4 regions of the Variovorax sp. J22R115 genome follow, and region 4 is predicted to be linked to each of the others. Evidence: predicted binding sites of a transcription regulator. Region 4 holds the regulator's gene; each other region holds the start of a gene.
The links. Region 4 encodes LexA, which represses DNA repair genes until DNA is damaged. Its sites were predicted from a motif close to ACTGTATNNNNATACAGT; they were not measured.
Positions count from the first base shown of each region.

Region 1: a site for LexA is predicted at 2,877-2,894, ahead of QTI04_RS18970 (ATP-dependent helicase). Genes of this name have one in related genera too.
Region 2: a site for LexA is predicted at 2,255-2,272, ahead of QTI04_RS17380 (PA0069 family radical SAM protein). Genes of this name have one in related genera too.
Region 3: a site for LexA is predicted at 2,658-2,675, ahead of QTI04_RS11925 (putative DNA modification/repair radical SAM protein). Genes of this name have one in related genera too.

Region 1 covers NZ_JASZYM010000010.1:165,531-169,443, forward strand. Annotated here, with positions in the region: gene raiA (ribosome-associated translation inhibitor RaiA) at 47-376, opposite strand; gene QTI04_RS18970 (ATP-dependent helicase) at 753-2,864, opposite strand; gene corA (magnesium/cobalt transporter CorA) at 3,078-3,913, shown strand, end outside.
Region 2 covers NZ_JASZYM010000009.1:147,359-151,271, reverse strand. Annotated here, with positions in the region: gene QTI04_RS17395 (polyhydroxyalkanoate depolymerase) at 1-1,014, opposite strand, end outside; gene QTI04_RS17390 (glutathione S-transferase family protein) at 1,131-1,787, shown strand; gene QTI04_RS17385 (DOPA 4,5-dioxygenase family protein) at 1,812-2,168, opposite strand; gene QTI04_RS17380 (PA0069 family radical SAM protein) at 2,289-3,383, shown strand; gene QTI04_RS17375 (efflux transporter outer membrane subunit) at 3,334-3,913, opposite strand, start outside.
Region 3 covers NZ_JASZYM010000006.1:59,722-63,634, reverse strand. Annotated here, with positions in the region: gene QTI04_RS11940 (hypothetical protein) at 1-1,077, shown strand, start outside; gene QTI04_RS11935 (hypothetical protein) at 1,109-1,600, shown strand; gene QTI04_RS11930 (glutathione S-transferase family protein) at 1,870-2,511, shown strand; gene QTI04_RS11925 (putative DNA modification/repair radical SAM protein) at 2,685-3,913, shown strand, end outside.
Region 4 covers NZ_JASZYM010000003.1:31,765-35,677, reverse strand. Annotated here, with positions in the region: gene QTI04_RS05555 (MFS transporter) at 1-769, opposite strand, end outside; gene QTI04_RS05550 (D-2-hydroxyacid dehydrogenase family protein) at 766-1,773, opposite strand; gene QTI04_RS05545 (hypothetical protein) at 1,912-2,331, opposite strand; gene lexA (transcriptional repressor LexA) at 2,369-3,043, opposite strand; gene QTI04_RS05535 (asparaginase) at 3,117-3,913, shown strand, end outside.

The DNA.
Region 1 (3,913 bases), on a different contig from region 4:
AGAGCCACCCGAAGGTGGCCCGCAAGAGTATTTGCCCGGAGTGGTACTACATCACACGCTTGGGCGCTTCGTGATGATGGTCCTGCAGGCGGTCCTTGTGGCGGACGACTTGCCTGTCGAGTTTGTCGACCAATTCGTCGACAGCAGCGTAGAGATCAGCGTGGCTCGACTCGGCGAACATGTCATTGCCCTTGACGTGAATGTTGCATTCGGCGCGTTGCCGGCGCTCCTTTTCCTTTTGCTTTTCCACCGTGAGGATCACCTTGACATCGACTACCTGGTCGAAATGGCGGGTGATCCGGTCCAGCTTGCTCGTAACGTAGTTGCGCAAGGCGGGTGTGACGTCGAGGTGATGACCGCTGATCGTCAAATTCATGAATGACCTCCTGGAATTGACGGTTGGGGAAATAGCCGCACCCCTTGGTAGGGAGATACAGCCGGGGAAACGAAAGCAGAGTGGGGAGAAGAGACGGAGAGGGGGAAGAGAAGAGAAAGCGGAGAAGGTCGGTTCACTATGCCCATGCTGTCATCGAATTGCAATCTTTCCGAACACGTACAAAGGGCCATTCCCCGTAGGGATTTCCCAACGCCATGAATCTGATAGCTGTCCCCTCGCCACGGCCCCGGCGCGAGGCGGGCGAAGCCCGGCAAGTCCGCGAGACACCGCGGTTCCGGCGCCGCCGGTCCGCCGGTGTTGCCCCCGGCAGGGGGTAGGCGAAGCGACACGCAGTGCGCGCAGCCTGGGGGCGAGCCTACTTCCAGGCGGCGCGCATGCGGCGCAACAGGTCGATCGTGGCGGCTGGCGCCGGCACGTGCGGCGCTCTCTCTGGCGGCGGCGGCCACGTCTGCTGCTCGAAGCGCTCGGCGTCGGACGCCGTGATGAAGCGCGTACGCCCCGCATACAAGTGTCGGTCGCCGCGAACCGCTTGTTGCGTGACGTAGAAGCGCTGCGGCACCAGCAAGTGCAGATGGTCGCGCGCACGCGTCATCGCGACGTACAGCAACCGCCGCTCCTCTTCGAGTTCTTGCGCCCCCTGCGCAACATCGGCCGGAATGCAGCCGTCGACCACGTTCAACACATGCACCGAGGTCCACTCCTGCCCCTTGGCCGAGTGAATGGTCGAAAGAATCAGGTAGTCCTCGTCGAGCAGGGGAGGCCCCGGCCGGTCGCTGGTGGCTTCGGGCGGGTCGAGCGTGAGTTCGGTCAGGAAGCGCTCGCGCGACGCATAGCCCGACGCCAGTCGCGCCAATTGTTCGACATCGCCGCGGCGCAGTTCGGCGTCCTCGTGGAGGCGCTCCAGATGCGGCAGGTACCACCGCAGCGCCAGGTCCATATCGGCGGGCCAGGCAAGCGCAGGCTCGCGCAGCGCTGCATAGATGGCGGCAAATCGCGCCCACTCGGTCTGCGCGGCGGAGGGCGGAACGAAGGCCTGCACGACCGCACCCGGATCGGCCGCTTCGGCCATTGCGTCGAGCAGACGGGTGGAAGTGACCGGCCCGATGCCCGGAATCAGTTGAGTGACGCGGAATCCCGCCATGCGCCCTCGCGGGTTCTGCGCAAAGCGCAGCACGGCGAGCAGGTCCTTTACATGCGCGGCTTCAAGAAACTTGAGCCCGCCGTATTTGACGAAGGGAATGTTGCGCCGCGCCAATTCAAGCTCGAGCGCGGCGCTGTGCGTCGACGTGCGAAACAGCACCGCCTGTGATTTGAGCGCCAGGCCGCCTTCGCGATGTGCCAGAACGCGGTCGGCCACCCAGCGTGCCTGCTGCGCCTCGTCGGGCACCAGCACAAGTTGGGGTCGGCCGGCCGAAGACTTGTCGGTCCAGAGCGTTTTCGCATGGCGCTCCGCGGCGGCGGCGATTACGGCGTTCGAGACATCGAGGATGGGCTGCGTCGAGCGGTAGTTGCGCTCCAGCGTGACGATTCGCGCGGGCCGGCTGAACTGCTGTGGAAAGTCGAGGATGTTGCGAACCGTTGCACCACGAAATGCGTAGATCGACTGCGCGTCGTCGCCCACCACCGTGACGCCACGTCCATCCGGCTTCATCGAACGCAGGATGGCGGCCTGCAGCAGATTCGTGTCCTGGTATTCGTCGACCAGCACATGATCGAAGCGCGCGCCGACGTGCTCGGCGAGTGTCGGCTCCGCCACCATCTCGGCCCAGTACAGCAGCAGGTCGTCGTAGTCGAGCACGTGCTGCTGCTGCTTGGCCTCGACATAGGCGCCGAACAGCCGCTTGAGTTCGGATTCCCATTCTGCGCACCAGGGAAACGCGTGTTTCAGCACTTCCGCCAGCGGCGCGCAGGTGTTGACGGTGCGCGAGTAGATCGAGAGGCAGGTGCCCTTCTGCGGAAAGCGCCGCGTCGTGGACGACAGGCCGAGGTCGTTGCGCACCAGCCCCATGAGGTCTTCGGCGTCGCCACGATCATGGATGGTGAAGTTCTCGTCCAGGCCGACCTGCGCCGCGTACTCGCGCAGCAGCCGCGCGCCGATGCCGTGGAAGGTGCCCGCCCAAGGCAGCGCCGGCGGCGCGTCGGTTTTCAGGCCGAGCACGCGCGCCAGCACCTGTCCGGCCCGGCGCTCCATCTCCTGCGCGGCACGGCGGGAGAAGGTCAGCAGCAGGATGCGCTGCGGATCGGCGCCGCGCGCGATCAGGTGGGCCACGCGGTGGGCCAGCGTGCTGGTCTTGCCGGAACCCGCGCCGGCGATCACGAGCAAGGGGCGATCGTCCCGCAGCACGTCGCCCAGGGCGACGTCCACACCGTGCTCCACCGCCGCGCGCTGCTCGTCGTTGAGCTGGGCGAGCGCGGTCGCCAGGCGATCGGTCTGGCTGGCGGAGGTGGGTTTCGCGACGCTCTGCATCGACGCAACTTTACTGTATGTCCATCCAGATACGGCCGGCGATGCCCGGAGGGCGGATGACATAATCGCGCCTCGCTGCAAACCGGAGCCTTTCATATGGAAATCGACCCGTCTCGGCAGCTTTCGCTCCCCCTCTGACACGTCCGTTGGCGAGGGAGTTGAAAGCGCCCCACCCCCTTCGCCCAACCGCCAGACCATTCACGGGAGTGAGCCATGCTCAACATCTTCACGCTCGCCAACGGTCGCCTCGTCCAGGAAGAGATCGAGGCGCTCGAAGAGCTTTCCCAGTTCCAGCCCATCTGGGTCGACCTCGAATCACCCACCGTCGAGGAAAAGCGCTGGATCAAGCAGTACTACGGCCTCTCCATCCCCGAAGACGCGATGGACGAGGACATCGAGGAATCCGCCCGCTTCTACGAAGAAGACAACGGCGAACTCCACATCCGCAGCGACTTTCTGATCGATGACGACGAGAACCCGCGCTCGGTGCGGGTGGCCTTCATCCTCAACCAGCACAACACGGAACTGCGCAGCCGCGGCGTGCTGTTCTCGATCCACGACGAGGACGTGCCCGTCTTCCGCCTGTTGCGCATGCGCGCACGCCGCGCGCCCGGCCTGATCGAGGACGCCAAGGAAGTGCTCCTGAAGCTGTTCGACGCCGACGCCGAATACTCGGCCGACACGCTAGAGAACATCTACGACGAACTCGAATCCGCCGGCAAGAAGGTGCTCTCGGGCAACGTGAGCGACGAACTGGCCGGCGAGGTGCTCGGCCTGATCGCGCGGCAGGAAGACTTGAACGGCCGCATCCGCCGCAACGTGATGGACACCCGCCGCGCCGTGAGCTTCATGATGCGCAGCCGCATGCTCAACGCCGAGCAGTTCGAGGAGGCGCGACAGATCCTTCGCGACATCGAATCGCTCGACAACCACACGGCCTTCCTGTTCGACAAGATCAACTTCCTGATGGATGCGACCGTCGGTTTCATCAACATCAACCAGAACAAGACCATCAAGATCTTCTCGGTCGCGAGCGTGGCGCTGCTGCC
Region 2 (3,913 bases), on a different contig from region 4:
AGTCAGCAATGCCGTTTTGCGGATGGCCGAGGGGTCGACCTTTCGGTCGCCCACCGTGAGTTCGCCGCGCGGTAGGTCGTAGGTCTGGAACACCCGTTCCACCGTCTCCAGATAGAACTCGGCCGGCAGGTCGTTCACCGCCAGGTACTCGTCGTAGAAGTTGCGGATGGTGGTGGCCTGGTCCAGCTCGCCATCGACCAGATGCTGAAAGAGCTTGGCGAACTGCTGCTTGTGGCGGTCCGGGTTCATGCTCATGAACGCTGAGAGTTGCAGGAAGCCGGGATAGACGCGCCGCATCATGCCGGCATGCGGCCATGGCACGCGGCTGATCAGGTTGCGCTCGAACCAGCCGATGGAGCGCTCGTTGGCGAGCTTGTTCACGGCGGTCGGGTTGATGCGGCAGTCGACCGGGCCGGCCATCAGCGTCAGGCTGCGGGGCGCGGACGGGTTGTCGTCTTCCGACATGAGCGCGGTCGCTGCCAGCGCCGCGACGCAAGGCTGGCATACGGCGACCATGTGCGCGCCGGGGCCGATCGCTTCGAGAAAGCTGATGATCTGCAGCGTGTAGTCGTCGAGGCCGAAACCGCCATGCCAGAGCGGCACGTCGCGCGCGTTGTGCCAGTCGGTGATGTAGACGTCATGGTCGCGCAGCAGGGTGCGCACCGTTTCGCGCAGCAGCGTCGCGAAATGGCCCGACAGTGGTGCGGCCAGCAGCACCGGGGGATGCACCGCGCTGGTGTCCTTGCGAAAGTGCAGCAGCGTGCCGAAGGGCGCGACCAGCGCGGGTTCCTCGTGCACCGCGACTTCCTCGCCGTCGACCATCACGCTCTCGATGTCGTAGGGCGGACGCGCGTGCGTGAGCCGCATGCGCGAGTAGACCTCCATGGCCGCGGCGATCCTGCGGGTCAGGCTGCGGTCGGCCTTCGACTGCCAGAGCGCAGTGCCGAGGTACTGGGCCGCAAGCCGGGATGGCGAAAGCAGGTCGGCGTTGGTTTGGTAGGCCCGGTACAGCATGCATGGGCTGTAGGCAAGTTGCGGGCCAAGCCCGGCGGCGCGGTCGGCGGGGCGCACCGTTCTGGCACAGGCCTTGCACAGCCTTCAGGCCGATCCGGCAGCCGAGGAGCGTCAGCATGGCCAAACCCGTACTCACCATCAGCAGCAAGAACTACGGCGCATGGTCGCTCCGCGGATGGCTGATGTGCCGGCTCGCGGGCCTGGAGTTCACCGAAAAGATCATCCCGCCCGACGATCCGGCGATGAAGGCCGAGATGCTGCTGCTTTCGGCATCGATGCTGGTGCCCTCGCTGCAGCACGGCAGCATCAAGGTCTGGGACACGCTCGCGATCGGCGAGTACCTCAACGAAATCAAGCCCAAGGCCGGGCTGCTGCCTGCCGACGCCAAGGCCCGCGCCCACTGCCGGGCGATCTGCGGCGAGATGCATTCGGGTTTCAGCTCGATGCGCGGCTCGCTGCCGATGAACGTCAAGGCGAAATTCCCCGCCTTCAAGATCTGGTCGCGTGCCCAGTCCGACATCGACCGGGTGGTCGCGATCTGGCGCGAATGCCTGGGCGCATACGGCGGACCCTTCCTGTTCGGTGAGCAGCCGTGCATGGCGGACGCGATGTACGCGCCCGTCGTCACGCGCTTCATGACCTACGACGTGGCGCTCGATCGGGTCTGCACCGCCTATTGCAAGCGGATCATCGAACTGCCTGCGATGCAGGAGTGGATCAAGGCCGCCAAGCAGGAGCCGGACGAAATCGACGAGCTCGACGCCGAGTTCTGAACGCCTGCCGGTAGGCGTTCCGTCTCAGGCCGCTGGCTTGCGGAACATGCGCAGGTCGAGCGTCGCCTCGTTGCCCAGCCACATCGCGTGCGCCGTGTGGTCGAGGTAGTCGTCACCGGTCAGGCCGTGCACGAAGATGTCGAGCCCGTTGCGATGGGTGTCCAGCCAGCCGATGACTTCGTCGAATTCCGCGGCATCGAAGGCGATTTGGCAGCTCCAGTGTGGATGCGGGCCGACCAGCTTTTCATGCACCCGACCGACCACCACCAGCAGATTTCGCCCGGCTTCCTCGGCCACCTGTCGCGCCTGGGCGACGGTGTCCGGACCGAAATAGATATGAGCGTGGTACTGCGGGTAGAGGTTTTCGGGGCGGCGAGGCATGGTGAACTCCGGGGAGGATGAAGCTTACGCCTCCGTCCGCTCATCGGTAACAAGCGCTTGCTGCATCGGCGACGGAAAGATGGAATACTGTTGTTTCATACAGTATTTTGGGTGACGATCATGGCCGATGTTTTTATCCCGCTGCATGCCCTGAAGGGCCGGGGCGCGGCCACGCGCCTGCCGCATCGCTTCGAGCGCGACACGCGCAACGCCTTCGACGACGGCTGGGGCACGCTCGAGGAAGGCGCGGCCGACGCCGAGGGCTTGCCGCCGCTCGCCACAGAAGTGCGCTTCGAAAACGTCAGGTCGGTGCTCACCCACAACGATTCGCCCGACGTGCCCTTCGACAGTTCGCTCAATCCCTATCGAGGGTGCGAGCACGGATGCATCTACTGCTTCGCCCGTCCGACCCACAGCTACCTCAATCTGTCGCCAGGGCTCGATTTCGAAACCAAGCTGATCGCCAAGCGCAACATCGCCGAGGTGCTGCGCGCCGAACTGGGCCGCAAGAGCTACGTGCCCAGCCCCATCGTGATCGGCACCGCAACGGATTGCTATCAGCCGATCGAGCGCGAACTGCGGCTCACGCGATCGGTGATCGAACTGCTGAAGGAAACGCGCCACCCCTTCGGCCTCGTTACCAAGTCCAGCGCGGTGGAGCACGACCTCGACCTGATCGCGCCGATGGCGGCCGAGCACCTGGCGGCCGTGTACGTCACCATCACCACGCTGGACGGCGAACTCGCGCGCAAGCTCGAACCGCGCGCGGCCGCGCCGCACCGCCGGTTGCGCACCGTGCGGACGCTGGCCGAAGCGGGCGTGCCGGTGGGCGTGAGCGTGGGGCCGCAGATTCCCTTCGTCAACGAGGACATGGAGCAGGTGCTCGAAGCGGCCTGGGAGGCTGGGGCGCGCAGCGCCTTCTACACGGTGATCCGTCTGCCTTGGGAAGTCGCGCCGCTCTTCAAGCAATGGCTGGAGCTGCATTACCCGCAGCGTGCGGGCCGCATCATGGCGCGCATCCGCGAGATGCGCGGGGGCAAGGATTACGACGCCGACTTCGCGACCCGCATGAAAGGCAGCGGGTTGTGGGCCGACCTGATCCGTCAGCGCTTTGAGAAGGCGACGCAGCGCATCGGCTTTGGCCGGGATCGCACCACGTTCGATCTCAGCGCGTTCCGACCACCTGGCGCAGCGGGGCAGGGCAGCCTGTTCTAGCTTCGGTCGCGCCGCGGGGCTCGACGCCGCACCAGTCGCCGCCGAGCGCCTTCACTAGAAAGACCGAGGTCAGCATGCGCTGGCCGTTGATCTGCGCGGCTTGGCGTTCGGTGTTGAGCAGGGCCTGCTGGGCGGTGATCACATCGAGATAGATCGACGCGCCGCCCTCGTAGCGGCTGGCCGCCATTTCCAGCACGCGGCGCGAACTCGCGACGGCCGCGAGTGCCTGCGTCGATGCGCGGTCCAGCGAGGCCAGGCCGGTAATGCCGTCCTCGGCCTCCTGCATTGCAGTCAGGACGACCCGGCGGTAGTTGGCCACGGCGGCGTCATAGCCGGCACGCGTGAAATCGACGTTGGCGCGAATGCGGCCGCCATCAAAGATCGTCTGCGTGGCGGAAACGCCGATCGACCACAGAAGGCTGTTGGCGTCGAGCAAGGTCGAGATCGTGCGGCTGTCGAGGCCGCCGGTCGGCAACAGCATCACGCTCGGATAGAAGGCTGCGGTGGCGACGCCGATCTGCGCATTGGCA
Region 3 (3,913 bases), on a different contig from region 4:
CACGCGCCGATGGACACGCGATGCACGCTGACTCGGCAGCTACGAAAGATCGGCATTGAACGCGGTCGGCCGCGCCTCGACCGCTTTCGCCGCGAGGCCGCGCGCGCCGAACCAAGCGACCTGTTGGTTCGGCTCGACGAGATCATTTTCAACCGCAACTTGCGAACGACGGAGGGTGCGATGCCTGAACAAGCTCGCGCCGAGCTGACACGCCTTCTCAGCAGAATCGACTTCGACCGTCGCTCCGAAAGGATGGACTCCATGTGGCAGATCGATTTCAACGCAACGAACCTGGTGGCGCGTCATCGAGGCACGATGCCGGTGCTCATCACCTGTCCGCACGGCGGCGTGGCCGATGTTCCGGGCGTGCCGCTGCCGCGCAACGGCCGCGAGGGTTGCCTTTTCGAGCCGTCGCGCGACGTCGACACCAACCTGATCGCCGCGGGGGTGGCGCAGCGCGTGCTGGAGATCTTCGGCGAGGCGCCTTATGTCGTGATCGCCGAGTTCCATCGCAAGTTCATCGACGCCAACCGGTCGCGCGAATGCGGCTTCGAGGTCGATGCGGCAGCGCCGTTCTACGACGAGTACCACGACACCGTGCGCGCCTTCGTCGACGAGATCCGCGCCGACAACGGCGGGCTCGGCCTTCTGTTCGACATCCATGGAACGGGGGGCATCCCGTCCGATCCGGCGCAGATCTTCCTCGGCACGGCGCGAGACGAGGAGGACGGTATTGCGCGGCTGCGCGCCGCGGACCTGCAAGTGCTGGCGCGCAGGCGCAGCCTGCGCGGCTTTCTCGAGGGTGCCGGCTACCGCGTCTCGCCGCCGGACCCCAATGGTACGGAGGTCCCGCAGTTCAACGGGGGTTTCACGATCAGGACGTACGGAAGTTCTCATCCCGACGGCCTCGACGCGATGCAGTTGGAAATCACGAGGCCGTTGCGCACCGATCCTTTAGAACGCGGGCGACTGATCGAAGTGCTGGCCTTCGCCTTCGGCAACCTCGCGAGCCGCTATGCCGATTCGCACACGTTGAGCACGGCGCTCGTCTCGCGTTTCGGCGCTTTCGGTTCCTGACCCGCAACCCCCACGCACAGGAGCAATGCAAATGACCACGGTTTCCATCACATCGAATGACGCCGTCCAGCAGTCCGCCTCCGCGGTCTTGGAGGTGGTCGCGACGAACCCCGACTTCAACCAACCGGCGCTGCGCATCAGGCAAGCTGGCACACGCGGCGGCGCGGCGTCGATCCGGATCGACGATCCGAATCCCGACATTGAGTTCGTCGAAAGCGACCAGATCGCTCCGGCGGGGAAGTACGAGATCGCCGTGCAGGCGGACAAGCTGCAATTGAATGGCCGCAATGCCGGAAATACCGCGTTCGAAACCATGGTCGTGTTTCAGCGGCTGGCGGCGGGAGGCAATGTCGGCATCCGTACCGCCACGCAGTTTGGAGGCGGTCAGGGCGTGGTGGCGATCGCGAATGCAACGCTCGCCCCCGGGGCCAACCCGACTGGCGGCGGGATCCTGTATGTCGAGGACGGAGCTCTCAAGTACCGCGGATCGAATGGAACTGTGACCGTCATCGCGCCAGCCTGAGTCGGGGCAAGTCGGCTCCCGCTGCAGCTTCGAAGTCGCTTAGCGGAACCAGCGCCGCATCATTCTTGGGCCCGAAGCCATTCGTGGTCACGATCGGAATGGCCTGGTGGTATCGCGCCTACTCGCGCGAGCCAACGTCGCAGCAGCGCGGCCAGCACGAGTTCGCAAAGCTCGAAGTCTGAGCATGTTGATCGCGACCGCCGCGTCCTGGGAGGCTTGAAGCCGCATACACCTGCGATGATCCAGCGTCCCACCTTCAAGGAAGCACCGTGCTGACCGTCCACCATCTCGGCAAGTCGCAATCGGAGCGCATCGTGTGGCTCTGCGAGGAGCTCGGCCTGATGTACGAGCTCAAGCACTATGTGCGGGATCCGGTCACCGCGTTGGCGCCGCCTGAACTTGTCGCGCTGCACCCGCTGGGCACGGCGCCCGTGATCAGCGACGGGAATCTCCTGCTTGCGGAGTCCGGCGCCATCATGGAATACATCATCGCGATGTACGGCAACGGCCGGCTGACGCTCGGACCGGACCATCCGGACTACGTTCATTACCTCTTCTGGTGGCACTACGCCAACGGCAATTTCCAGCCGAACATGGGCCGCAACATGTTCATGCGGCGACTGAAGCTGCCGGACGACAACCCCATCGCCGCGCGCCTGAACGGCCGGCTTGTCGGCGCCTTCGCGCTGATCGAGAAGCGCCTCGGCGATGTACCGTTCCTGGCGGGCGAGAACTTCACCGCCGCGGACATCATGACCTTCTTCTCGTTGACCACGATGCGCTACTTCATGCCCTTCGACCTCAGGCCGTATCCAAGCATCCTGGCTTACCTGCAGCGCATTGCAGGGCGGGAGCCCTACCAGCGCGCCATGCAGAAGGGCGACCCCGGCATGCCGCTTCTGCTCACCTGATGCCGAGCTCGGCATCGGTTGCCGACCCTTCGCTTCAGAGCAGTCCCCCATTGGAAGCTCCCTACCCCCGGGCAGCGAGCGGCTTCCTGATACCCGCCGAGCATGCCGGCCTGCGGGTTGACAAGAGCGCGCGCTGAGGGAGTAATACTGTATAAAATAACAGTACCATGGTCATCCCGATTCTGCGCAAGCTCGCCATCCTGGCCGATGCAGCCAAGTACGACGCGTCCTGCGCATCGTCCGGTGGCGCCAAGCGCCATTCGCGCGATCAGGTGGGCTTGGGGTCGAACAGCGGGACTGGCATCTGTCACAGCTACGCGCCCGACGGCCGGTGCATCTCCCTGCTGAAGGTGTTGCTGACGAACTGGTGCGTCTACGACTGCCTTTACTGCGTGAACCGCGAATCGAGCGACGTCGAGCGTGCGCGCTTCACGCTGGACGAAGTGGTGCAGCTCACGCTCGACTTCTACCGGCGCAACGTGATCGAGGGCCTGTTCCTGAGCTCCGGGATCATCCAGTCGCCCGACTACACGATGGAGCAACTGATCGAAGTCGCGCGTCGGCTGCGCGAGGACCACCATTTCCGCGGCTATATCCACTTGAAGACGATTCCTGACGCGAGCGCCGACCTCATCGGCCGCGCCGGTCTTCATGCCGACCGCCTGAGCATCAACATCGAGTTGCCCAGCCAGAGCGCACTGACGCAGTTGGCGCCGCAAAAGAATGCGAGCGCCATCAAGCGCTCGATGGCCCGCATCCGTCTGCAGCTCGACGACACGGCAGAGCAGTTGGGCCATGCAGCGCGGCGAACGCGAGCCATGGCCAACGCCCCTGCGGCGCAACCGCCGCCACCGCGCTTTGCTCCGGCCGGTCAAAGCACACAGATGATTGTTGGCGCCGATGCCTCCGACGATCGCGCAATCCTGCGCACAAGCGTTTCCCTGTATCGCAGCTATCGTCTCAAGCGCGTGTACTACAGCGCGTTCAGTCCGATCGCGCATGCCAGCGCGCTGCTTCCTGGCCGCGCCGCGCCTCTGATGCGTGAGCACCGGCTGTACCAGGCCGACTGGCTCATGCGCTTCTACGGTTTCGAGGAGCACGAGCTGGTGACCGATGGCGGCATGCTGTCGCTGGACGTGGACCCCAAGTTGGCGTGGGCGCTTGCCCACCCGGACTGGTTCCCGGTGGATGTGAATCGCGCACCGAAGGAGACGCTGCTGCGTGTGCCGGGGCTGGGCACGCAATCGGTCGAGCGCCTGCTGAGCGCGCGCAGCGTGCGGTGCCTTCGCAAGGCCGACATCCTGCGCCTGGGCGCACCCAGCGCACGGATTCTGGCTTTCGTGGCTTTACCCGACCATCGGCCGGGAAGCGACGCCGCCTCTCGGCTGGATGCGATCGTCGC
Region 4 (3,913 bases):
TGCCCGCGAGGCCGCACGCGCCGAACCAAGCCCACATGAGGCCCAACTCGGTGGCGCTTGCGTCCAGCGTCTGCTTCAGAATCGGCGCGAAATAGCTGAACAGCACGAACTGGCCGGCGCCCTGCAGCGCGGTGACGGAGACCACGCCCATCAGCAGAGGACTTTTGAACACGCGGCCCCAGGCCTCGCGCGATAGGGCGGCAGGCCGGATGCCCGCGGGAAGCTTCAGCCAGATCCAGATCGCGCTGACCGCTGACAGAACCGTGATCACCGCGAACGCCGCCCGCCATCCGAAATGGCCGCCAATGACAGCGCCGATCGGAAGGCCCAGCACAGAGGCCATCGACCATCCGAGAAAGACGAAGGTGACTGCGCGGCCACGCTGCTCCGGCGGCACCAGCAAGCCGACGCACGCTGCCGCCTGCGGAGTGAAGATCGCGGGTGCAATGACCGTCAGCATGCGGACCAGTAGCAGTCCGCCGAAATTCGGCATCAGCGTCGCGACGAGGTGTCCCGCGCCGTACCACAGCATCGTGCAGGCCAGCAGCACCCGGCGGTCCCAGCCGGCGACCACGGCGGCAAGCAAAGGGGCGCCCAGGCACATCACGATCGCGCCGACCGTGATCAACTGGCCAGCCGTTGCCGCGCTGACCTGAAGCGACGTGCTGAGTTCGTTGAGCGTGCCAGGCACGACCATCACGCCCGTGCCGATCACGAAGTTGCCTGCCAGCAGGGCCCACAGGGCGGCCGGCAGCGCAGGCCGTTTCAACGGCGGACCTGCAGTGCGCCGGGATTGACGATGTTGGTCGGATTGCCCTTGATGAAGCTGACGACGTTGTCGAAAGCCTGACCGAAGTACATCTCGTAGCTGTCCTGCTCGACGTAGCCGATGTGCGGGGTGCAGATGCAGTTCTCCAGTCGGAGGAGGGCGTGACCCTGCAGCGGTGGTTCACTCTCGAAGACGTCGACCGCTGCCAGACCGGGCCGTCCGCGATTGAGAGCTGCGAGAAGAGCGTCCTGCTCGACCAGTTCCGCCCGCGACGTGTTCACGAACAGGGCGGTCGGCTTCATTCGGGAAAGATCCTCGAGCGTCACCAGGCCTCGCGTTTCCTCCGTGAGCCGCAGATGAACCGACATCACATCAGCCGCGGCGAAAAACGCCTCCCGGCTCGGGGCAATCTGGAAGCCGTCGGACCTTGCCCTGGCGCAGCTCTGCTCGCGCCCCCAGATCATCACCTGCATACCGAAAGCCTGGCCGTAGCGCGCGACCAGCTGGCCGATACGCCCGTAGCCCCAGATGCACAGCGTCTTGCCCTTGAGCACAGAGCCAAGCCCGAAGTTCGGCGGCATCGACCCCGACTTGAGGCCCGATTGCTGCCATGCGCCGTGCTTGAGGTTGCTGATGTACTGCGGCAGGCGACGCATGGCGGCCATGATCAATGCCCAGGTCAGCTCGGCAGGTGCCAGCGGCGACCCCGTGCCTTCCGCCACCGCAACGCCTTGTTCCGTACAGGCGTTCACGTCGATATGACTGCCAACCCGACCCGTCTGCGAAATGAGCTTGAGCTTGGGCAGCTTCTCGATGAGCTGCCGGGAGATGTGAGTGCGCTCGCGGATCAGCACGATCACGTCGGCGTCCTTGAGCCGCACCGAGAGCTGTCCAATGCCCTTGACCGTGTTGGTGTACACCTTGGCGGCATACGCATCGAGCTTGGCAGCGCACTGCAGCTTGCGCACCGCATCCTGATAGTCGTCGAGGATCACAATGTTCATGGCGTGCCATTGTGCCTCGCACCATCGACCTGCTGTGCCGGCGCGTTGCTTTGCTGTTGCACGCGCCGTACGTTGCGGTGACGAACAGCGGTGCCGAAGGACGCATTGCGCTCGTTCGACGCGGAAGCGTCCGGGTCTTCAATGTGTATGGTTGGACTGCAGGGGTGTGCCGGCTGCCTCGAGCGCCACGAGCCTGTCGAGCTCCGCGCAGACATCGGCCATCCGGCCCGAAATCACGACACGGCTCTGATGGCAGCCCGGCTGCTGCGCATCGACCATGCGTACCACGCGCAAAGGCCGCGCGGTGGGCGCGCTGGCTTGCACAGTGGCCGACTGCCGCCCGCCGCAGCTTGGACGAACCCCGACATAGCGCAGGCCCGGCGAACTGATGCGACGCGAACTGCGCGCCGGCATCCAGCGGCTGGCCAGCGATTGCAAAGGGGTGAACAAATCAACGATGCTGAGCAGGGCGATTCCCATGTGAACTCCAAAGGTCAGAGATTGAACATAGGCAGGATTGATTTCATGGGCCTCGACAGGGTGATGGCTCTTCGCCATACGCCCGCCACCTGTCGCGGCCGGGTGATTCAAAGCCCTACATCAGCATGGTGTTGCGGATCAGACCAACCGCCAGGCCTTCGATTTCGAAGGGCTCGCCCGGTTGGACGACTATGGTGGGGTAATCGGGGTTTTCAGCATGCAACTCGATGACTTGCTTGTTGCGCTTGAGGCGCTTGACCGTGACCTCATCGCCCAGCCGGGCCACGACGATCTGGCCGTTTCGGGCTTCCTTGGTGGCTTGAACCGCAAGCAGATCGCCGTCCATGATGCCGGCGTCCCGCATCGACATGCCGCGCACTTTGAGGAGGTAGTCGGGCTGGCGCTGGAACAGCGTGTTCTCGACGTAGTAGGTCTGATCGACATGTTCCTGCGCGAGGATGGGCGAGCCGGCCGCCACGCGGCCAATCAACGGCAGCGCGAGTTGCGCCATGCCTGGCAGCGACAGGGAGAACTGGTTGTTGCGGGACTCGTTGAGGGAGCGCAGGGCGTCGCCCTTGAGCCGGATGCCGCGGGAGGTGCCGCTCACAAGCTCGATGACTCCCTTGCGCGCGAGTGCTTGCAGGTGTTCCTCGGCAGCGTTGGCGGACTTGAACCCGAGTTCGGCGGCGATCTCGGCGCGTGTGGGAGGGGCTCCGGTGCGTGCGATGGCGCTTTGGATCAAGTCCAGAATTTGCTGCTGGCGGGCGGTAAGCTTCACTGCGAACTGCATGTTGGCTCCTGACGGGCACTGGCTGAATATCCAGTACCTGTATTTTTAACCAGTTTCTGGAAGTTGGCAAGTGATGGCCGAGAGCATGGGAAAAGACGAGCGCCGAGTGATCGTTCTGGGCACGGGGGGCACGATTGCCGGCCGTGCTTCGACTGCGGGCGACAACATCGGCTACAAGGCCGGCGAGGTAGGCGTGGCCGAACTGCTGGGCAGTATCGACGCGCCAGACGGCGTTTTGTTGTTGGCAGAGCAGGTTGCGCAGATCGATAGCAAGGACATGTCTTTTGCCATCTGGCAAACGCTGGCCCTGCGTTGTGCCCATTGGCTCGCGGAACCCGGAGTGGCGGGCATCGTCATCACCCATGGTACGGATACCTTGGAGGAGACGGCCTTTTTCCTCCAGTCGGTCCTGGCGCCGTCGAAGCCGGTGGTCTTGACCTGTGCCATGCGGCCGTCCACCGCGCTGGCGCCTGACGGTCCCCAGAACGTGCGGGATGCTGTCGTCGTGGCGTCCACGCCAGGCGTGCAGGGGGCCGTCGTCGTTTGTGCGGGTACGGTGCACAGCGCGCTCGATGTTCAAAAGATCCACACGTACCGGCTCGATGCATTCGACTCGGGTGATGCGGGGCCGGTGGCGTACGTCGAGGAGGGGGCCTTGCGGGTGCTCAGAAACTGGCCGGCGCCGACCGGGTCCGTGCGGCTCGCCTTCGAGCGAATGGCAGGCGCCGAATCCTGGCCTCGCGTGGAAATTCTGGTGAGCCACGCCGACGCGCGCGGCGCGATCGTGGATGCGCTGGTGCGGGAGCGCAGGCTGGGTCGCGCGGATGCCATCCAGGGGCTAGTCCTTGCTGCGACGGGGAACGGCACATT